4 regions of the Streptomyces sp. NPDC102274 genome follow, and region 2 is predicted to be linked to each of the others. Evidence: riboswitches for the same ligand, from Rfam matches in the RefSeq annotation. Region 2 holds a riboswitch; each other region holds the start of a gene.
The links. A riboswitch is a leader RNA that binds a small molecule or an ion and turns the genes downstream of it on or off. The one in region 2 is predicted to bind cyclic di-AMP.
Positions count from the first base shown of each region.

Region 1: linked by a shared signal. The riboswitch ahead of ACIRQP_RS27950 (M23 family metallopeptidase) and the one ahead of ACIRQP_RS08020 (NlpC/P60 family protein) in region 2 are both predicted to bind cyclic di-AMP.
Region 3: linked by a shared signal. The riboswitch ahead of ACIRQP_RS30005 (transglycosylase family protein) and the one ahead of ACIRQP_RS08020 (NlpC/P60 family protein) in region 2 are both predicted to bind cyclic di-AMP.
Region 4: linked by a shared signal. The riboswitch ahead of ACIRQP_RS40270 (peptidoglycan DD-metalloendopeptidase family protein) and the one ahead of ACIRQP_RS08020 (NlpC/P60 family protein) in region 2 are both predicted to bind cyclic di-AMP.

Region 1 covers NZ_JBIWLW010000024.1:23,740-29,192, reverse strand. The annotation lists gene ACIRQP_RS27965 (DNA topoisomerase (ATP-hydrolyzing) subunit A) at 1-1,035, opposite strand, end outside; gene ACIRQP_RS27960 (M16 family metallopeptidase) at 1,237-2,604, shown strand; gene ACIRQP_RS27955 (M16 family metallopeptidase) at 2,622-4,004, shown strand; cyclic di-AMP (ydaO/yuaA leader) riboswitch at 4,193-4,362, shown strand; gene ACIRQP_RS27950 (M23 family metallopeptidase) at 4,377-5,141, shown strand; gene ACIRQP_RS27945 (GntR family transcriptional regulator) at 5,334-5,453, shown strand, end outside.
Region 2 covers NZ_JBIWLW010000004.1:308,979-314,431, forward strand. The annotation lists gene ACIRQP_RS08010 (NlpC/P60 family protein) at 1-183, opposite strand, end outside; gene ACIRQP_RS08015 (hypothetical protein) at 431-784, shown strand; gene ACIRQP_RS08020 (NlpC/P60 family protein) at 904-2,139, opposite strand; cyclic di-AMP (ydaO/yuaA leader) riboswitch at 2,138-2,301, opposite strand; gene ACIRQP_RS08025 (ATP-dependent DNA helicase) at 2,587-5,151, shown strand; gene ACIRQP_RS08030 (M23 family metallopeptidase) at 5,187-5,453, opposite strand, start outside.
Region 3 covers NZ_JBIWLW010000027.1:97,028-102,480, reverse strand. The annotation lists gene ACIRQP_RS30025 (SurA N-terminal domain-containing protein) at 1-190, shown strand, start outside; gene ACIRQP_RS30020 (nucleoside triphosphate pyrophosphohydrolase) at 268-1,269, shown strand; gene ACIRQP_RS30015 (cytochrome P450) at 1,343-2,608, shown strand; gene ACIRQP_RS30010 (transglycosylase family protein) at 2,769-3,752, shown strand; cyclic di-AMP (ydaO/yuaA leader) riboswitch at 4,017-4,193, shown strand; gene ACIRQP_RS30005 (transglycosylase family protein) at 4,197-4,898, shown strand; gene eno (phosphopyruvate hydratase) at 5,267-5,453, shown strand, end outside.
Region 4 covers NZ_JBIWLW010000066.1:3,445-8,897, reverse strand. The annotation lists gene ACIRQP_RS40285 (STM4012 family radical SAM protein) at 1-23, shown strand, start outside; gene ACIRQP_RS40280 (STM4011 family radical SAM protein) at 30-875, shown strand; gene ACIRQP_RS40275 (SGNH/GDSL hydrolase family protein) at 957-1,781, opposite strand; gene ACIRQP_RS40270 (peptidoglycan DD-metalloendopeptidase family protein) at 1,952-2,914, opposite strand; cyclic di-AMP (ydaO/yuaA leader) riboswitch at 2,919-3,110, opposite strand; gene ACIRQP_RS40265 (tyrosine-protein phosphatase) at 3,528-4,340, shown strand; gene ACIRQP_RS40260 (DUF6126 family protein) at 4,429-4,614, opposite strand; gene ACIRQP_RS40255 (helix-turn-helix domain-containing protein) at 4,638-5,261, opposite strand; gene ACIRQP_RS40250 (aspartate aminotransferase family protein) at 5,333-5,453, opposite strand, start outside.

The sequences.
Region 1 (5,453 bases), on a different contig from region 2:
ATTGTTGATCCCGAAGGTCTCCTCCATCGGCGTCAGCTTGTAGAGCTGCTCAAGCACCGCCTCGGGCACGAAGCCGTTCTTGACCTCGATGACCAGGCGCAGTCCGTGCGAACGGTCCGTGAGGTCCTTGACGTCCGCGATGCCCTGGAGCTTCTTGGCGGAGACCAGATCCTTGATCTTCGCGATCACCTTCTCGGGACCGACCGTGAACGGCAGTTCCGTGATGACCAGGCCCTTGCGGCGCGCGGAGACGTCCTCCACCGTCGCGGTGGACCGGATCTTGAACGTGCCCCGGCCCTTCTCGTAGGCGTCCTTGATGCCGGTCAGCCCCACGATCCGGCCACCGGTGGGCAGGTCGGGACCCGGCACGAAACGCATCAGCGTCTCCAGGTCCGCGCCCGGGTGCTTGATCAGATGGCGCGCGGCCGACACGACCTCCCCGAGGTTGTGCGGCGGCATGTTCGTCGCCATCCCGACCGCGATCCCCGAGGCGCCATTGACCAGCAGGTTCGGATACGCGGCCGGAAGCGTGACCGGTTCCCGCTCCTGGCCGTCGTAATTCGACTCGAAATCGACGGTGTCCTCGTCGATCGACTCCGTCATCAGTGACGTGGCGTCGGCCATCCGGCACTCGGTGTAACGCATGGCGGCCGGCGGATCGTCGTTGCCGAGCGAACCGAAGTTGCCATGGCCGTCCACCAGTGGCAACCGCATCGAGAACGGCTGTGCCATGCGGACCATGGCGTCATAGATCGACGCGTCTCCGTGCGGGTGGAGCTTGCCCATCACCTCACCGACGACGCGCGCGCACTTCACATAGCCGCGGTCGGGGCGCAGGCCCATCTCGTTCATCTGGTACACGATGCGGCGGTGCACCGGCTTCATACCGTCGCGGGCGTCCGGCAGGGCCCGGGAGTAGATCACCGAGTAGGCGTACTCGAGGAAGGAGCCCTGCATTTCATCGACCACGTCGATGTCGAGGATCTTCTCCTCGAAGTCCTCCGGCGGCGGGGTCTTCGTGCTGCGGCGGGCCATCGCGGCTGCGGCTCCTTCACAGGTTCTGAACGGCAACTTCTCTGACTGACGCGGACCATTGTGGACCGCGCCACTGACAACCCCGACCTCGACCCGTCGTTGAGCACGCGTCGGGGGTGCTCGCACCGGGAACTTCGCCAGGTGCGAGCACGCTTGCATACAGTGGCAGGACTTCTCCACATCGCGATCGAAGGGACGTACATGCCCATGGGTCACACGGCCACAGCGCAGGCCGGTTCCGGCGGCCTGACAGCGACCGAGCACCGCCTGGCCAACGGCCTGCGCGTGGTGCTCTCCGAGGACCACCTGACCCCGGTCGCCGCGGTGTGCCTCTGGTACGACGTCGGCTCACGCCACGAGGTCAAGGGCCGTACGGGACTCGCCCACCTCTTCGAGCATCTGATGTTCCAGGGCTCGGCGCAGGTGAAGGGGAACGGCCACTTCGAGCTGGTGCAGGGGGCCGGCGGCTCTCTGAACGGCACCACCAGCTTCGAGCGCACCAACTATTTCGAGACGATGCCCACCCACCAGCTGGAGCTGGCGCTCTGGCTGGAAGCCGACCGGATGGGCTCGCTGCTCGCCGCGCTCGACGACGAGTCCATGGAGAACCAGCGGGACGTCGTCAAGAACGAGCGCCGCCAGCGGTACGACAATGTGCCCTACGGTACGTCCTTCGAGCGGCTGACCGCGCTCGCGTACCCCGAGGGCCATCCGTACCACCACACCCCGATCGGCTCGATGGCCGACCTGGACGCGGCGACCCTGGAGGACGCCCGCGCGTTCTTCCGTACGAACTACGCGCCGAACAACGCGGTGCTCTCGGTCGTCGGCGACATCGACCCCGAGCGGACGCTCGGCTGGATCGAGAAGTACTTCGGCTCGATCCCGTCCCACGACGGCAAGCAGCCGCCGCGCGACGGCTCGCTCCCGGACACCATCGGTGAGCAGCTGCGCGAGGAGGTCCACGAGGAGGTCCCGGCACGCGCGCTGATGGCCGCCTACCGGCTGCCGCACGACGGCACCCGTGAGTGCGACGCCGCGGATCTGGCGCTGACCGTCCTCGGCGGCGGCGAGTCCTCCCGGCTCCACAACCGGCTGGTGCGCCGCGACCGGACCGCGGTCGCCGCGGGCTTCGGACTGCTGCGCCTGGCGGGCGCGCCCTCCCTGGGCTGGCTGGACGTGAAGACCTCCGGCGGTGTCGAGGTCCCGGAGATCGAGGCCGCGGTCGACGAGGAGCTGGCACGCTTCGCCGCCGAGGGCCCCACCGCGGAGGAGATGGAGCGGGCCCAGGCCCAGCTGGAGCGCGAGTGGCTGGACCGGCTCGGTACGGTCGCCGGCCGCGCCGACGAGCTGTGCCGGTTCGCCGTGCTCTTCGGCGACCCGCAGCTGGCCCTGACCGCCGTGACCCGCGTCCTGGATGTCACCGCCGAGGAGGTACGGGCCGTCGCCGCGGCGCGGCTGCGCCCCGACAACCGCGCGGTGCTGGTCTACGAACCGGTCACCGCCGACGGCGACGAGGCCTCCGCCGATGAAGACGAGACCGACGAGCACGAGGGGGCGGACCAGTGACCGACGCTGCCGTGACCATGGACTTCCACCCACGCCCGACGGCCGGCGAGGCCAGGCCCTGGGCCTTCCCCGCCCCCGAGCGCGGCGCTCTCGACAACGGCCTGACGGTGCTGCGCTGCGACCGTCCCGGGCAGCAGGTGGTGGCGGTCGAGATCAATCTCGACGCCCCGCTGGACGCCGAGCCCGAGGGATTCGACGGCATCGCCACGATCATGGCGCGGGCCTTTTCCGAGGGCACCGACAAGCACAGCGCCGAGGAGTTCGCCGCCGAGCTGGAGCGCTGCGGCGCCACGCTCGACGCGCACGCCGACCACCCGGGCGTCCGGATCTCCCTGGAGGTCCCCGTCTCCCGGCTGACCAAGGCCCTCGGCCTGCTCGCCGAGGCGCTGCGGGCCCCCGCCTTCGCGGACAGCGAGGTCGAGCGGCTCGTGAGCAACCGTCTCGACGAGATCCCGCACGAGACCGCCAACCCGGGCCGCCGGGCCGCCAAGCAGCTCTCCAAGGAGCTGTTCCCGGCCTCCTCGCGCATGTCACGGCCGCGCCAGGGCACCGAGGAGACGGTGGAGCGCATCGACGCCGCGGGCGTGCGCGCCTTCTACGAGGCGCATGTTCGCCCCGCCACCGCCACCGCCGTGATCGTCGGTGATCTCACCGGCGTCGGTCTCGACGAGGTCCTCGCCGAGACCCTCGGCACCTGGACCGGCGACACCGTCGCTCCCCGTCCCGTGCCGCCCGTGACCGCCGACGACACGGGCCGCGTGGTGATCGTGGACCGGCCCGGCGCCGTCCAGACCCAGCTGCTGATCGGCCGCATCGGCGCCGACCGGCACGACCGGGTCTGGCCCGCCCAGGTCCTCGGCACATACTGCCTGGGCGGCACGCTCACCTCCCGGCTGGACCGGGTGCTGCGCGAGGAGAAGGGCTACACCTACGGCGTACGGGCCTTCGGTCAGGTGCTGCGCTCCTCGGCGCCCGACGCGCCGGGCGGTGCGACCGGCGCGGCGATGCTCGCCATCAGCGGCTCCGTGGACACCGAGTCCACCGGCCCGGCGCTGGACGACCTCTGGACGGTCCTGCGCACCCTCGCGGCCGAGGGGCTGACCGACGACGAGCGCGATGTGGCCGTCCAGAACCTGGTGGGGGTGGCCCCGCTGAAGTACGAGACGGCGGCCTCCGTCGCGGGCACGCTGGCCGACCAGGTCGAGCAGTTCCTCCCGGACGACTTCCAGGCGCAGCTGTACGCGCGGCTGGCCGAGACCGGCACCGTCGAGGCGACGGCCGCGGCCGTCAACGCCTTCCCGGTGGACCGGCTCGTCACCGTGCTCGTCGGTGACGCCGCGCAGATCAAGGAGCCGGTCACGGCTCTCGGGATCGGCGAAGTGACGGTCGTCACCGGCTGATCCGGCCGCTTCATGGAACCCCGGTGGCTTCGGCCGCCGGGGTTTCCCTTTATGTCCCTCTTTGTTGGTGAGGGTGGCGCTCTGCCCTGTGGTGTGCGCTACAAAGGGGCCTGTCTGTTTGGTGATTGAAAGACCACCTGCTTAACGTCGGTCCGGCTGTCCGCCAGTTACGCCGCGTCCGCGGCATCGGGCAGTCATCGCCGAGTCCCCGTCAGGCGCGAGCCCGGGGAGCCGGGGACCCATCACGTCCCTGGGGTGAATCGGACGGCCTTCGCGGCTCGATCGCGCGGAGGGGTCCGTAGGAGACCTTCCTGCTCCGAACCCGTCAGCTAACCCGGTAGGCGAGAAGGAAGGAAAGGACCAGCCACCTCCATGGCGTTCACCCGTGCCACCGGGAAGCATCGTGCCCGCAGCCGTATGAGCCGCAGGAGCGTGAGCGTCGCGGGTGCCGCGACGCTCACCGCCACCGGCGTCATCAGCACCCTCGCCGCTTCCCCGGCGCTCGCCGCCGACACCGGCGCGGCCGCCGCCCGGCAGACCGGTCTGACCCAGGCCCTGGTCATCAACGACTCTCTCGCCGGCACCATCGACGCCCAGGCCGACGCGCAGCGCCGGGCCGCCGCCGAGGTCAGGGCGAGGGCCGAGGCGGCGCGCAAGGCGGAGGCCCGTGCCAAGGAGATCCGCGCGGAGAAGGAGCGTGCGGCCCGGGCCGCCGAGCGCGAGCGCCTCAATGCCTTCCGGCTCCCCATCGCCGGCTCGTACATCACCACCGGGTACCGGGCGGGCGGCTCGCTCTGGTCCTCCGGCAGCCACTCCGGAATCGACTTCCACGCCGCCTCCGGCACGTCCGTCGTGGCCGTAGGAGCGGGCACCGTGGTCGAGGCGGGCTGGGGCGGCTCGTACGGCAACAACATCGTGCTGCGGATGAGCGACGGCACGTACACCCAGTACGGCCACCTCTCCTCGATCGGCGTCGCCGTCGGCCGGAGCGTCATCCCGGGGGAGCGGATCGGCCTCTCGGGCGCGACCGGCAACGCCACCGGGCCGCACCTCCACTTCGAGGCCAGGACGGGCCCCGACTACGGCTCGGACATCGACCCCGTCGCGTATCTGCGTGCACACGGCGTGAGCGTCTGACCACTCCGCCCCCCGAAGACCCCGGCCCGCGCCGGGGCCTTCGGCGCTCCGCCCCCGTGCCCGCCACGTCCGCTGGCCAAAAGATATCCATTGATTCCGGGCACCCATCGGAAATCCGCGATGATTGCAATAGAGTCACGGAACAGGCGTCAATCGGCGGCGTTTCGCGCGGATTAAGGCGGAGGTTCGGACATGCGCGTTCCCGCGCACTCGGTATGCACGGCGATTCGCGACGACATCGTCTCCGGCGTATTCGAACGTGGCAGCCGGCTCACGGAGGAGCAACTGGCACGGCGCTACGGCGTCTCCCGC
Region 2 (5,453 bases):
CTCGGCCTGCTCGTACAACGCGTCCACCTTGGCCTTGACCTGGGCCGGGGTGAGCCGGGGCTCGGCGTGTGCGGGGCCGTCGAAGGCGGTGGCTGTCGCGGCCCCGGCGAGTGCGAGGGTGGCGGCGGTACGGCCGGCGGGGCCGGTGAGCGTGCGCTGTCTGGGCTTTCGGTGCGCTGCCACGGGGGTGGATCCTCTTCCCTAGTCGGTCACGGTGGGTCATGGCCGGTCGCCAGGAGAAGGACGCTAAGGCGCAAGGTCACAGTCCGGCCTCGGCAAGGCCGGTATTGGCGAGAGGTGGCAGAACAGGACCGTCTTGTGACCGGCATGATCGTGGCCTCGGAACCCCTTTTCGTCCGGACCCGACCGATATCGGAACCGAGCCCCACCTCGCCGCCGGTGGTGATATGGCCCTCGATAGGCTCCGGGCATGGACGTACTCATCAATGTCTTCGTCGCGCTTCACATCATCGGCATAGCCTCGCTGCTCGGCGGCTTTCTCACCCAGATGAAGTCGATGAGCACGGGGACGGCCCGCTTCAACAAGGCGATGCTGCACGGCGCGCTGACGATGCTCGTCACGGGGGTCGCCCTGGTGGGCCTCAACCAGGCCGACGACCAGACGGTGAACAACATCAAGATCGGCATCAAGCTCGCGGTGCTGGTCGTGATCCTGGCCGTGGTGTACGTGAAGCGTGACGACGAGACCGCCCCGAAGCAGCTGTTCGGCATGGTGGGCGGGCTGACGGTGGCCAACATCTTCATCGCCACGCTCTGGACCTGACACGGCCCCGGGGCCCGGTCCTCGGGTCCGCCCCTGCTCCCGGTCCTCGGTCCGGGCCCCCGCTCCCGGTCTGCGGTTCGGGGGCCGGGGGCCGTCTCCCGCGTGCGGCACGCTGCCCGTCAGGCGGGGCGGACGCTTCCGTAGATCGGCATGTAGTAGATCGACTCCTCGCGGACGTTCGCGCCCGGCTTGGGGGCGTGGATCATCATGCCGTCGCCGATGTAGATCCCGACATGGCTGATGTCGTCGTAGAAGAAGACCAGGTCACCGGGGAGCAGATCCTCGGTCGCGACGCGCGTACCGGCCTTCACCTGGTCCCAGGTGGTGCGCGGCAGCTCCACTCCCGCCTCCTTCCAGGCCGCCTGGGTCAGGCCCGAGCAGTCGTACGAGCTGGGTCCTGTGGCGCCCCAGACGTACGGCTTGCCTATCTGGGCGCGGGCGAAGGAGAGGACCTTGGCGGCCTTGGTGGCGTAGCTGCCGTCCGAGGCGCCGGTGCCGCCGCTCGTGCCGGTACCTGTTCCTGTGCCGGTATCACCTGAGCCCGTGCCTGTGCCCGTATCGGAGCCTGAGCCGGTGCCCGTACCGGTCGAGGGGGCCTGAGCCTGCTGCTCCTTGCGCTTGCGCTCGGCCTCGGCCTTCGCGCGGGCCTCCTGTTTCGCCTGTGCCTCCGCCTTGCGGCGGGCCTCCTCTTCCTTCTTGCGCTCCAGCGCGGCCAGCCGCGCCTTCTCCTCCGTGGTCAGCTTCGACAGCAGCGCACGCGCCGCGCCGAGTTTCTGCTGCACGTTCTGCTTGCTGGTGCGCAGCGCGGTCTGCGACGCGGTGAGAGACTCCAGGTCCTTGGACGCCTGCTGCCGCTTCTTCGCGGCGTCGGCCTGCTGCGTCTGGTAGTCGGCGAGGACCCCGCGCTGACGCTCCGTCAGCCGGTCCGTCACCTGCTTCTGCTCGAAGAACGACTGCGGGCTGTCCGCGAACAGCAGGGCGGCGGTCGAGGTGACCGCGCCTTCCCGGTACTGCGCGGCCGCGAACGAGCCGAGCGTACGCCGGGCCTCGTTCAGCTTGTCCGCGCGCTTGGCGACCTCGTCGAGCACCCGGTCGACCGCGCGCTTCTGCTTCTGCGTGGCCTCTTTCGCCCTGTTGTACTTCTGCGTCTCACCGCCGGCCTGGCGGTACAGATCGTCGACCTTCTTCTGTACCTCCTCCATGGACGGCTTCGGCTCGACGGGCGCGGCGCTCGCGCTCTGCGCCGTGAGCAACGTGACCGAGGCGAGCGCGGCCGTCGTGATCCCGACGGCGGGAGAGGCGGTACGTACTCCGCTGAGGCTGCGCGGCTTGCGATGCGACGCCAAGGTCGGCATCTCCTTCCGTGGACCGCCTACCGGGTTAGCTGTCGGGTTCGGGCGGAACGGAAGGCTGCCCTACGGGCCTTGAGCGAAAGGCCCGATTCACCCCGGTTGTGCAGTGTGGGTCCCCGGTTTCGAACTTCCTTCCGGAAAGCCCGAATTCGGCGTGGGCCGCCCGCTTGGCGTGGGTCGCCGTTGGGGGTACGGGCTGCCTGATCGAGCACGCTAGCCAAGGTGTGGTGCTGGTGTGAAGGTCGATGGCCGATATGCCCGATACATTTTCGTGACCATTTGCGCGTGCGATGTGCGGAACGCGCCGCTGGCGCCCGTTCATCACGGTGGGTGACCATGGTGCCGCCGGTGGTGATGGTGACGGTGGCCGGGGATGCGGCCGGGGATGCGGCCGGGGAATTCCGAAGGCGGGCGCGGTCTGTCAGTGCGGCGGCCTAGACTCGGACAGCGATGAGCAGCCTCTTTGACGACAGTTTCCTGGCGGACCTCCAGCCCTCCGGCGACGAGCATCCCCCGCCGCCCGAGGACGACGCCGAGCACGCACCGGAGCAGGTGCCCGACGACCTCTTCCAGGGTGCCTACGACACGCCCCCGGCGCGGGACCAGTACCACCGCGACGGCGCCCCGCGCACGGTCGTGGACCCCGCCGCGCTGCTCGAAGGGCTGAACGAGGAGCAGCGCGCGGCCGTCGTGCACACCGGCTCGCCCCTGCTCATCGTGGCCGGGGCCGGGTCGGGCAAGACCCGGGTGCTGACCCACCGGATCGCGCATCTGCTGGGAACGCGCGGCGTCCATCCAGGTCAGATACTGGCGATCACGTTCACCAACAAGGCCGCGGGCGAGATGAAGGAGCGTGTCGGCCAGCTCGTCGGCCCGCGCGCCAACGCCATGTGGGTCATGACGTTCCACAGCGCCTGCGTACGGATCCTGCGGCGCGAGTCGAAGAGGCTCGGGTTCACCTCCTCGTTCTCCATCTACGACGCCGCCGACTCGAAGCGTCTGATGGCCCTGGTCTGCCGCGATCTGGACCTCGACCCCAAGCGTTACCCGCCCAAGTCCTTCAGCGCCAAGATCTCGAATCTGAAGAACGAGCTGATCGACGAGGAGACCTTCGCCGACCAGGCCACCGACGGCTTCGAGAAGATGCTCGCCGAGGCGTACCGGATGTACCAGGCGCGGCTGCGCGAGGCCAACGCGCTGGACTTCGACGACATCATCATGACCACCGTCCATCTGCTCCAGGCGTTCCCCGATGTCGCCGAGCACTACCGGCGGCGCTTCCGGCACGTCCTGGTGGATGAGTACCAGGACACCAACCACGCCCAGTACACGCTCGTACGCGAGCTGGTGGGCCCCTCCGGAGAGGGGCACGACCCGGCCGAGCTGTGTGTCGTCGGTGACGCCGACCAGTCGATCTACGCCTTCCGGGGCGCCACGATCCGTAACATCCTCCAGTTCGAGGAGGACTACCCGGACGCGACGACTATTTTGCTGGAGCAGAACTACCGCTCCACGCAGACGATCCTCAGCGCCGCCAACGCGGTCATCGAGCGGAACGAGAGCCGTCGGCCGAAGAATCTGTGGACGAAGGCCGGCGCGGGCGCCCAGATCACCGGCTACGTCGCGGACACGGAGCACGACGAGGCGCAGTTCGTCGCCGACGAGATCGACCGGCTGACGGACGCGGGCGAGGCCAAGGCGGGCGATGTCGCGGTCTTCTACCGTACGAACGCGCAGTCCCGTGTCTTCGAGGAGATCTTCATCCGGGTCGGCCTGCCCTACAAGGTCGTCGGCGGAGTGCGCTTCTACGAGCGCAAGGAGGTCCGCGACGTGCTGGCCTATCTGCGCGTTCTGGCCAACCCGGAGGACAACGTTCCGCTGCGCCGCATCCTCAATGTGCCCAAGCGCGGCATCGGGGACCGCGCGGAGGCGATGATCGACGCGCTCGCGCTGCGCGAGCGGATCACCTTCCCGCAGGCGCTGCGGCGCGTGGACGAGGCGTATGGAATGGCCGCCCGCTCGGCCAACGCCGTCAAGCGGTTCAACGCGCTGATGGAGGAGTTGCGCACGGTCGTCGAGTCCGGCGCCGGGCCCGCGACGGTCCTGGAGGCCGTGCTCGAACGGACGGGCTATCTGGCGGAGTTGCAGGCATCGACCGACCCGCAGGACGAGACGCGTATCGAGAACCTCCAGGAACTGGCCGCGGTGGCACTGGAGTTCGAGCAGGAGCGCGGCCAGGCGGCCGCCGCGGAGGCGGCGGGCGACGGCGCGGATGCTGCCGACGCCACCGGTACGACGGACGCGGCGACCACTGCCGGTACGGCCGCCACGACTGGTACGGCCGCCACGACCGGTACGCTCGCCGAATTCCTGGAGAAAGTGGCGCTCGTCGCCGACTCCGACCAGATCCCCGACGAGGACGAGGACGGCTCCGGTGTCATCACGCTGATGACGCTGCACACCGCCAAGGGCCTCGAATTCCCCGTCGTGTTCCTGTCGGGCATGGAGGACGGCGTCTTCCCGCACATGCGCGCCCTCGGCCAGACGAAGGAGCTGGAGGAGGAACGGCGGCTGGCGTACGTCGGCATCACGCGCGCCCGCGAGCGCCTCTATCTGACCCGGTCGTCGATGCGGAGCGCGTGGGGCCAGCCCTCGTACAACCCGCCGTCGAGGTTCCTGGAGGAGATCCCGGGACAGCACCTGGAGTGGAAGCGGACCGGTGCGCAGATCCCGGCGGGGCCCACGTCCGGGATCGCGTCCTCGCTGTCGTCGTCCTTGTCGGCCGCCTCGCGGTCGAGGGCGGGCGGCGGACCCTCGGGCTTCGCCACGCGGCGCACCACCGACAAGCCGGTGATCGCGCTGGCGGTCGGGGACCGCGTCACGCACGACCAGTTCGGCCTCGGCACGGTCATGGCGGTGACGGGCACGGGCGCGGACACGCAGGCGACGGTCGACTTCGGGGACACGAAGCCCAAGCGGCTGCTGCTGCGGTACGCGCCGGTCGAGAAGCTGTGAGTACGACGACGTAACGGGCCCCGGCGGGGCGCCCGTTACGTCGGGTCGACGCCGTGGCTGCGGAGCCAGGCCAGCGGGTCGATCGCGGCGCCGCCGCCGGGCCGTACCTCGAAGTGCAGGTGCGGTCCGGTGGAGTTGCCCGAATTCCCCGAGTACGCGATCACGTCACCGGCCTTGACCGAACCGGAGCGGATCTTCGTGGTGCTGAGATGGCAGTACCAGGTCTCGGTGCCGTCGGGCGCGGTCACGATCGCCATGTTGCCGTAGGCGCTGTTGTACTGCGTGCGTACGGTGCCGTCGGT
Region 3 (5,453 bases), on a different contig from region 2:
CACCACGCCGCAGGGCCAGCAGACGGTCCTCGCCGAGCTGACGAAGACATCCGAGCAGCTCGGTATCGACGTCAATCCGCGCTACGGCAGCTGGGACAACAAGCAGGTCAGGCTGGGCGACGCCAAGACGCCGTGGATCACTCAGCTCACCAGCGAGGCGCCGGAGCAGCAGCAGCCGACGGGCACCTGATCCGACGGTCCGGGCGGGGCGTGGCACGGCCACGGCCCGCGGGCGGGACGGTCTGCGGCCGGAGGTAGGTTCGAGAGGTGACAGACGAAGCTCCCGCCACTCCCGGCCGTATCGTCCTGCTGACCGCCAGCCACCGGGTCGCCCCCGGGCTGCTGTCCTGGCCCGCCTGGCAGCTGCTGCACGCCGCCGACGCGGTGCTGTGCGCCGACGCCGGCCATCCGCAGCTGCCCTATCTGCGCGAGGCGGGCATCACCGTCGAGCATGCCGCGCCGAGCGCGCGGGAGCTGGTCGACGCCTGCGCCGGTGGCCGTACGGTCGTGGTCGTCCCCTCCAGCGAGGGCGACGGGACCGACGCGCGGCTGACCGACGGCCTGGCGCGACTGGCGGGCTCCGGCCGGGTCCGGATGCCGGACCTGGAGCTGCTCCCCGGCTCGTACGACCTGCCGGGCGCCCGGCTGCTCGATCTCGTCCAGGTCATGGACCGGATCCGCGTCGAGTGCCCGTGGTCCTCGGCCCAGACGCACCAGGGGCTCGCCAAGTACGCCATCGAGGAGGCGTACGAACTCGTCGAGGCGATCGAGGAGGGCGACGCCGACGAACTGCGCGAGGAGCTGGGGGACGTCCTGCTCCAGGTGGTCTTCCACGCCCGTATCGCGGAGGAGCGTTCCGCGGCGGGGGAGGAGGACGACGAGGGGTTCTCCATCGACGACGTCGCCGGCACGATCGTGGAGAAGCTCATCCACCGCCACCCCCATGTCTTCGGCGACGAGACCGCCGAGACCCCCGAGGACGTCAAGACCCACTGGCTCCGGATGAAAGCGGTCGAGAAGCAGCGCGACTCGGTCACCGACGGAGTCCCCCTGGGCCAGCCCGGCCTCGCCCTCGCCGCGAAACTCGCGGGCCGCACCCGCACGGCCGCCCTCGACGTCCCGCTCCCGAAGGGCGAGGGCGTCGGCTACGAACTGCTGGCCCTGGCGGTACGGGCGGAACAGGCCGGGGTCGACCCGGAGGCGGCACTGCGCGCGGCGGCCCGCGTATACAGGGACGCGATCCGCACGGCCGAGGGCCACGCCGGATAGCCGTACGGCGGCAGCGGGCGCCGCGTCGGCGGCCGCCCGTACCCCGTCGGCGACGCCGGTTACTGTCAGGGGCATGCACCACCAGCCCGCCCCCATATCCCCGGCCGCGCCCGCTCCCGAGCTGTTCACCTGGGAGTTCGCCACCGATCCGTACCCCGCCTACGCCTGGCTGCGCGAGCACTCTCCCGTGCACAGGACCGCGCTGCCCAGTGGGGTCGAGGCGTGGCTCGTGACGCGGTACGTGGATGCCAGGCGGGCCCTCGCCGACGCGCGGCTCTCCAAGAACCCCACGCACCACGCCGAGCCCGCGCACGCCAAGGGGAAGACCGGCATACCCGGCGAGCGCAAGGCGGAGCTGATGACACATCTGCTCAATATCGATCCGCCCGATCACACCCGGCTGCGCCGGCTGGTGTCCAAGGCGTTCACGCCCCGCCGCGTGGCCGAATTCGCGCCGCGCGTACAGGAGTTGACCGACCGGCTCATCGACGACTTCGCCGCGGAGGGCGAGGCGGACCTGATCCATGACTTCGCGTTCCCGCTCCCCATCTACGCGATCTGCGATCTGCTCGGGGTGCCGCGCGAGGACCAGGACGACTTCCGCGACTGGGCGGGCATGATGATCCGGCACGCCGGCGGGCCACGCGGCGGGGTCGGGCGCTCCGTCAAGAAGATGCGCGGCTATCTCGCCGACCTCATCCACCGTAAGAGGGCCGACCCCGGCGACGATCTGATCTCCGGACTCATCCGGGCCGGCGACCACGGCGAACATCTCACCGAGAACGAGGCCGCGGCGATGGCCTTCATCATCCTGTTCGCCGGTTTCGAGACGACCGTGAACCTCATCGGCAACGGCATGTTCGCGCTGCTGCGCCACCCCGAGCAGCGCGCGCTGCTCCAGCGCTCGCTCGACGCGGGGGAGACCGGCCTGCTCGCGACGGGGATCGAGGAACTGCTGCGGTACGACGGTCCCGTGGAGCTGGCGACCTGGCGGTTCGCGACCGAGCCGCTGACGCTCGGCGGACAGCGGATCGCGACGGGCGATCCGGTCCTGGTCGTCCTCGCCGCCGCCGACCGTGACCCCGAGCGCTTCACGGATCCGGACACGCTCGACCTCTCCCGGCGTGACAATCAGCACCTCGGATACGGACACGGCATCCACTACTGCCTCGGCGCGCCACTGGCCCGGGTGGAGGGACAGACCGCGCTCGCCACCCTGCTGACCCGGCTGCCCGATGTGCGGCTCGCGGGAGATCCTGCCGATTTGCGCTGGCGCGGAGGGCTCATCATGCGTGGATTGCGCACGCTTCCGGTGCAGTTCACGCCATTGTCCGGCTGAAGGGCGGCCGGCTCGGGTTCCTGACGGCCCGTCAAGACTGTGACTTTCACGTGATCTCCGCTGCATCGACTTGTGACAGCAGTTCGAGTACCGCTACGTTCTCGAAAACTCAGCCGCCACACGCAGCAGTCGAAACATCAGTCACACGGAAGGCAATCGCATGCGCTCCGGGAACGGCCGACACCGTCGACCTCGCCAGGCCCCCGCTCTGATCGTCGCGGCAGGGGTGACCGGCTCGGCGATCGCTATTCCGCTGCTCGGTGCCACCAGTGCCGGCGCGGCCGACGCCTCCACCTGGGACCGCGTCGCCGAGTGCGAGAGCGGCGGCATGTGGAGCGCCGACCTCCGCAACGGCTACTACGGCGGACTCCAGATCTCCCAGGAGACCTGGGACGACTTCGGTGGCGCGGAGTACGCGGCCAGCGCCGACCTCGCGAGCCGCTCGCAGCAGATCGCGATAGCCGAGAGGATCCTCGACGCGCAGGGGCCGCGGGCATGGGCCAGTTGCGCCGCGATCTCGGGGCTGACGGTGGGCAGTGCCGCGCCGGGCGTGGACCCCGGTACGACGCCCGAGGCGACACCCGAGTCGTCCGCGCCCCCCAAGCCCTCCGAGACGTCCGGGAAGACCGAGAGCTCCAAGCCCTCCGAGGCGTCCGGGAAGACCGGGAGTGCCGACCCGTCGGACACCTCCTCGGGCACCTCCACGGACACCCCCACGGACACCTCCTCGCCCACGCCGGACGCGACGGTGCCCGACGGCGTGACGCCCGCTCCCTCGGACTCCTCGGGGGCCCTTGGCTCCTCCGGGTCCGCCGACGACGACGCCAAGGGCAAGCACCGCGGCGACGCCGCCCCGGACGATGCCGCGCCGGGCAATTCGGGCGAAGGGCGTGAATCCGGCCGTCATGCCTCGCGAGGTGACGGATCGACACGTCATGCGGGCGGCGCGACGGACAAAACGGAAGGCGCGGGCGTGGCGGATGGTGAGTACACCGTCCGTGCGGGCGACTGCCTTTGGCTCATCGCCGACGAGCGCGAGGTGCCCGGGGGGTGGACCGCGCTCTATGAGGCGAACAAGGACACCGTCGGCGCCGACCCCGACCTGATCCTTCCTGGCCAGACCCTTGATCTCGGCGTGAAGTAAGGGCAGTTAGGGGCCCTATGTCCACTTCTGTGAAAGTGAGACAAGGGTCTCTTTGCCGCAACTGGGGTCTTTTGGCCCGTCGGTTGGGCCGTTTCATCTCCGACCTGCGCAAATGAGGTCGTTCCAGGGGGAGGTAAGGGCGATTTTTCCTTGATGTGCTTCTTTGAACAACGGACAGACCTGTGATTACGGTCTGAACCGCTCGCACCGCGGGCCCCGTCGACCGTCACGCCGAATCCTGCCGTCGGTCGGGGGGAGTAATCGACGCGTCATGCGCCGTAGGCAGGAGCGGGGGACCCAAAGGTTCGCGCCGGGCTCCAGCCGTCGAGAGACGGCCGACGACCGGCTTGGGGTGAAGCCATGTGCGACAGAGCACATGGCCGGGCAACTCACTTGGCCCGAACCCGACAGCTGACCTCGTAGGCGTCGGTGAGGAGATGTTCCATGCTGCTGCGTTCCAGCAAGGCCAAGCACCGCCGCCCGTCGAAGGCCGTCCACTACGCCACGCTCGCCGGGGTCACCGGTGCCGCCGTCGCCGCCCCGCTGATCGGTGCGACCTCGGCCTCCGCCGCGACCGCCTCCGAGTGGGACCAGGTCGCGCAGTGCGAGTCCGGAGGCAACTGGTCCATCAACACCGCCAACGGCTTCTACGGCGGCCTCCAGTTCACGCCGTCCACCTGGGCCGCCTACGGCGGTACCGCGTACGCCGCCCGCGCCGACCAGGCGAGCAAGTCCCAGCAGATAGCCGTCGCCGAGAAGGTCCTCGCCGGCCAGGGCAAGGGCGCGTGGCCGAACTGCGGCGTGGGCCTGTCCAGCGCCGCGTACGACGGCGGCTCGGCCACCCCGAGCACCCCGAGCACCCAGAAGCCGGCTCCCCAGCGGCAGGCGCAGCCGAAGCAGCAGTCCCAGCCGAAGCGGCAGGAGACCACGCGCAGCGCGGCCCAGCCGGCCTCGCGCGGCGAGAGCCGTCCCACGACGATCAAGGAGGGTGACGGCGAGTACAAGGTCAAGCCCGGCGACTCCCTCTCCAAGATCGCCAAGGCCGAGGACGTCAAGGGCGGCTGGAAGAAGCTGTTCGACCTGAACAAGGACATCGTCAGCGACGCCGACGTGATCTACCCGGGCCAGCAGCTCCACCTGAGCTGACCCACCGGGGAGCCTCCGGGGAACCACCGGGAACCCTCCGGGATCCCTGGGCCAGCGGGCCCCCTGGGACTCAGCCGGACCCCCCTGGGACCCGAGCCCCCCGGGACTCAGCCGGGAACCACTCGGGTCTCGTCCGGGCCCTACCCGATACCACCCCGGCCGGGCGCGTAATCCCCCGTACGCGCGCCGGGCCGGGGTTTCGGCTGTGGCGCGCCCGTGGGCGGCTGTGGCTCCGGCGGTGGGGGAATCGGGCCTCATTATTTCGTCTTAGGGGGCGGGCACCGGCCGACCGATGACCCCGCGCCGGTTAGTCTCTTGGCGCAAGGCCAATGAGACCCTGCACTCCAAGCGTCACATCCCAGAAGGAGATGCTCGTGCCGTCCATCGACGTCGTCGTAGCCCGGGAAATCCTCGACTCCCGAGGCAACCCCACGGTCGAGGTCGAGGTCGGCCTCGACGACGGCAGCACGGGTCGTGCTGCTGTCCCCTCCGGTGCCTCCACCGGTGCGTTCGAGGCCCTTGAGCTCCGCGACGGTGACCAGAACCGCTACCAGG
Region 4 (5,453 bases), on a different contig from region 2:
TGGCCGCGTACGAGAGGAAGTGAGACCCCGTGGACCTGACGATCCTCTACCGCGGCCCGCTCGCCTCCTGCGACTACGACTGCCCGTACTGCCCGTTCGCCAAGCGCCGCGACAGCCGGGACCAACTGCGCGCGGACCGGGCCGCCCTGGAGCGCTTCACCGCCTGGGCGTCGGAACAGCGGGAGGACAGGCTGTCGGTGCTGTTCACCCCGTGGGGCGAAGGGCTGGTCCGCTCCTGGTACCGGCGTGCCCTCACCGAGCTGTCGCGGCTGCCACACATCGGCCGCGTGGCGATCCAGACGAATCTCAGTTGCCGCACCGACTGGCTGGCGGACGCCGATCCCGCGAAGCTCGCCCTGTGGTGTACGTACCACCCGGGCCAGACGCCGTACGACCGCTTCCTCGCGAAGACCCATGAGCTGGCGGACCGGTCGATCCGGTTCAGTGTGGGGGTCGTCGGCCTGCCGGACCACCTGGAGCACGCCCGCCGGCTGCGCGCGGACCTGCCCGAGCAGGTGTATCTCTGGGTCAACGCGGCCGAGGGGCACAGCTATACGGACGAGGAGGCCGACCGCTGGACGGCTCTCGATCCGCTCTTCGCCTACAGCCGCAGCCCGCACCGCTCGGCCGGTCTGCCCTGCCGCACGGGCGAGTCGGTGATCTCGGTGGACGGCGAGGGGACGGTGCGGCGCTGCCACTTCGTCCGCGCCGAGCTGGGCAATCTCTACGACGGGTCCTACCGGCGCGCGCTCGCTCCGCGGGCGTGCCCGCTGGCGGTGTGCGACTGCCATATCGGCTATGTGCATCTGGAGACGCTGCCGTTGTACGACGTCTTCGCCGGAGGGGTACTGGAACGGGTCCCGGCGGGGATATGACCGGCCGGATCCCCCCGGGGGCCACTGCTCGCGGAGTCGTGGCTCCAGGGGTCAGAGCTCCAGGGGTCAGTACCCCCGGGGTCAGTGCTTGAGGGGCAGAAGGTCCGGGCGTTTCGCCTCGACGTGATCGCCGGACGACTCGCCGCGCAGCCGCCGCCCGATCCACGGCACCAGATACTCGCGCGCCCAGTGGATGTCGTCGCGCCGCACCTCCAGCGTCCCGCGCGGCGGCTGCGGCGGCCACGGCTGGTCCGGGTCCGCGGGCACATCGAGGCCGAGCACCTGCGCGGCGCGCAGCGCGACGCGCGTGTGCCCCTCGGACGACAGATGCAGCCGGTCGCCGTCCCAGGCACGCCTGTCCTGGACGGACTTGAGCGACCAGAGATCGAGCACCGGGCAGTCGTAGCGGTCCGCGATGGCCCGCACATGGGCGGTGTACGTGGCGATCTTGCCGCGCAGATGGCGCAGCACGGGCACGCCCCGGGTGTCGAAGCCGGTGGTCACCATGACCGTGCCGACGGCGCCGGAGAGATCGGCGACGGCCCGCTCGAAACGCTCGGCGACATCGTCGGGGTCGGTGCCCGGCCGGATGATGTCATTGCCGCCGGCGCAGAACGTCACCAGATCCGGGGCGAGTTCCTTCGCGCGCGGAATCTGTTCGTCGACGATCTGGTCGAGGAGCCGGCCGCGCACAGCGAGATTGGCGTACCGGAAATCGCCGTGGGGGGTGCTCTCCGTCGCACCCGAGACCGGCAGTTGGTCGGCGAGCAGGACCGCGAGCCGGTCAGCCCAGCCGACATACATCCCGTCGGGGCCCGGATCTCCCACCCCCTCGGTGAAGCTGTCGCCGATCGCCGCGTACGACCCGAGTACGCCATTTCTTCTTGATCTCGAATCGTCTGCCACAGCACCACATCATTCACCGGCAGATGTGACCTACGCGACCGTAAGGAGGGGTTGACGCCGGGTGAGATATGCCATCGGTCAATTTTCAGCCAAGCGGGAATAGGCGAAAACCACCGCTGCCCGGCACGGAAAGTGCCGGGCAGCGGAATGGGCTGACGTGATCCGACGAATCAGATGTCGACGCCATTCTGCCGGAGGTAGGCCACCGGGTCGACGTCCGAGCCATAGTCGGGGCCGGTACGGATCTCGAAGTGCAGGTGCGGTCCGGTGGCGTTGCCGGTGGCACCGGAGAGTCCGATCTGCTGGCCCGCGCTGACGCTCTGGCCCTCGGAGACGTCCAGGGACGACAGGTGGCCGTACTGCGAGTACATGCCGTCGCTGTGCTGGATGACGACCTGGTTGCCGTACGAGCCGCCCCAGCCGGCCGTCACGACCGTGCCGTCGGTGACCGCCTTGACGGGGGTGCCCGAGGCCGCCGTGAAGTCGACACCGGTGTGGTAGCCGCTGGCCCAGCTGGAGCCGGCGGCCTGGTACGGCGTGGAGGTCGGTCCGTCGACCGGCGCGTTGAAGCCGGAACCGGTGCTCTGCGCCGCGTTGTCGGCGGTGGGGTCCTGCTCGGCGGTCGAGGTGGCGGACTCGTCCGTCGAGCCGCTCGACGAAGAGTGGTCGGCCGAGGAGGCGGAGTCGGACGACGAGCCGGAGTCCGACGAGGAACTGGAGTCGGCCGAGGAACTGGAGGACTCCGCGGGAGCCTCGGACGAGGTGCTCGCCGCGGCCCTCGCGCCGAGGGTCAGCTTCAGGCCGGGGTGGATCAGCGACGGGTTGTCGCCGACGGCCTCGCGGTTGTCCTGATACAGCCGATGCCAGCCGCCCCGGACATGGTGCTCGACGGCGATCTTGGAGAGATAGTCCCCGGCGACCACGGTGTAGTTCCTCGCGACCTTGGTGGCGGCGGTGTGTGCCGAGGCGGAGACGGCCTGCGGAGCGGCGGCGGGGGCGGCCTTCTCCGCGGCGTGCGCGCCGGTGGCGCCGAGGAGCGGAAGCGCGATGGCTGCGCCACCCGTGCCGGCGGCGATGAATCCACGCGAGATCGGGTTGGTCTTGGAACGGCGGTGCTTACCCTTCGCGGGCATGGCGAATTCCTCTCCGGCGCCTGCGAGGTGAGCTGTCGGGTTCGGGCTGGAGATGCCCGGCCGCGCGAGATGCGCGACTTCACCCCGAGCCGCCCGGAGTTCCGGATCGGCGTATCACCTGGTTCCCCCGCTCCTGCCACGCGTTGATGGATGGATGCGAATTCCAAGCGGCGGCAGGATTCGGCGATCCGCTCGGATTGAGGCTGAAGGTAAGCGAGTCGGACGGCCGGAACAAGATGCTGTATTCCCGCGATCGCACCCGTTTCAAATATCGTTCTGGTTATCCGGTCACCCTGCGTGGATTCAGATCTCCAATTTCCTTACAGGGCAGCAATTTCCCTTCCCGCTACCACCACGCAACGTCACAGATATGATCCTGCTCACGGTCCCGAGCCCATCTCCCCTGCGACCGGGGCAGGTTATGCGGAATCACCCATTCCGGACAGATAGGCATATGGGTCATATTCCTCGGCGCGAGGTGTCCGAATAATGCGCTTCTGGCCCCTCCGGGGCTGGGCTGATTGCAACAGGTTGCCTGAGGAACAAATGTCGTAGGGTCGGAAGTCGACATCGTCGGCGAGCCGCGCCGACGGCAGACACGGAGGAGCACGCCGTGACGCAGCAGCTGCCGCAGGTCCCGTCGACAGAGCCCGAGTTGTCCGGCGTGCGCAACTTTCGCGACGTGGGCGGGCTGCCGACCACGGACGGCCGGCGGGTGGCCCACGGCAGGCTCTTCCGCAGCGGACACCTCGCCAACGCCACCCCTGCCGATGCCGCCTTCCTCTCCTCCCTCGGCCTCCACACGATCTTCGACTTCCGTAACGCCGCGGATCTGAAGCTCGACGGCGCGGACGTGGAGCTGACCGGTGTACGCAATGTGAACCTGCCGCTCACCGATCCGGCGGACGGCGCCGAGTTCTGGCTGATGGTGCGGGACGGCGATCTCGACCAGCTGCGCTCACTCCTCTCGGAAGGCAGGGCGGCGACCCGGATGATCGACTCGTACCGGACGATCATCACGGAACGCACCGCCGAGCACAGCCGCGTCCTGCACTCCCTCGCCGAGGACAGCGTCCCCGCGCTCATGCACTGCGCGGCGGGCAAGGACCGGGCGGGGCTCTCCATCGCGGTGTCCCTGCTCGCCGTCGGGGTGGAACCCGAGGCGATCGAGGCCGACTATCTCAAGTCGAACGACCCGCACCGCCGCTACCCGATCCGCCGCAGCGACAACTCCCCCACCGGGATGTCCCCCGAGGTGATGGAGCTCCTCAGTCCGCTCTTCGACGCGCGCGCCGAGTACCTCGCGGCGGCCTTCGAGACCATAGAGAAGACCTGGGGCACCACCGACCGTTATCTGACCGAGGGTCTCGGGCTCGCCCCCGAGACCCGCGAGCGGCTCCGCACCCGCCTCCTCGACCAGGGCTGAGCGAGCGACGGCGACAGCGGGGATAGCGGAGGGGGGAGCCGCGGCCTCGAAGGAAAGCCGCTACCCCCGAGCCACCACCTCCAAGCCACTACCCCCGCGCGCCCATCTCGAAGACCAGATAGAGGAAGGCCGCGAAGAGATGGCCGGCGATCAGGTAGGCGACGAGCCGGATGACCAGCCCGCGGGGGAACTTCCCCTCCTCCTTCATGACATGACCGGGCGCGGGCTTCTCCGACACGGGGTTCTCCGACACGGGGTTCTCTGACTCGGGCATGGTGGCAGACCTCTCTCAGCAGGTCAGCGGCGATGGGCCCCGGCGCCGAGGCACAGCTCGGCGGCGGGGCTCTGCAGCAGGGTATGGACGAAGAGCAGCTCGGTCCCCTCGGGTCCGGCCGCCGCGATCCGGTGCGGGGTGAGCGAGTCGAAGTGCGCGCTGTCCCCGGGGTCGAGTACGTGTACGGCGTCTCCGAGGGTCAGCCGCAGCCGCCCTTCGAGGACATGGAGCCACTCCTCACCCGGGTGCACGCGGACGAGGTCGCCCTGCGCCCCGTACGGGACCTGGAGCCGCAGCGGCTGCATGGCCCGCCCCGAGCCGCCCGCCTGGTGGTACGTCCAGCCGTCGGCCTCGACCGGTTCCGTCCGGCCCGCCCGGACGATGGGATCGCGCTCCGGCGGCACCTCCCCGAGCAGCTCGGAGACGGTCGTACCGTAGGTACGGGCGAGGCTCAGCAGCATCGGGAGCGACGGCTGTCTGCGGCCGGTTTCCAGCCGGGAGAGATGGGCCGGGGAGAGCCCGGCCCGCCGGGCGGCGGTCTCCAGGGTGAGCCGCCGGTCGCGGCGCAGCTCGCGCAGGCGGGGTGCGACATCGGGCAGCCGGCCGGGCAGATCTTCGGCGGCCTCTCCGGCGGGAGGTGTGCTCATACCTCTATTGCGCCAGGAACTTTCCTCCGGGGCAAATTTCTTACCCCGGAGGCAAAAGTTCGGCACTCCCGCTATCGGTTGGCCACGGCCTGCTTCACCAGGGTCCTGCCGAAGTCCCACATCAGTCCACCACCGCCGTGGGCGTCGTCCATGACCGCCGTGAAGGCGTCCACGAAGCGCTCGACCTCCCGC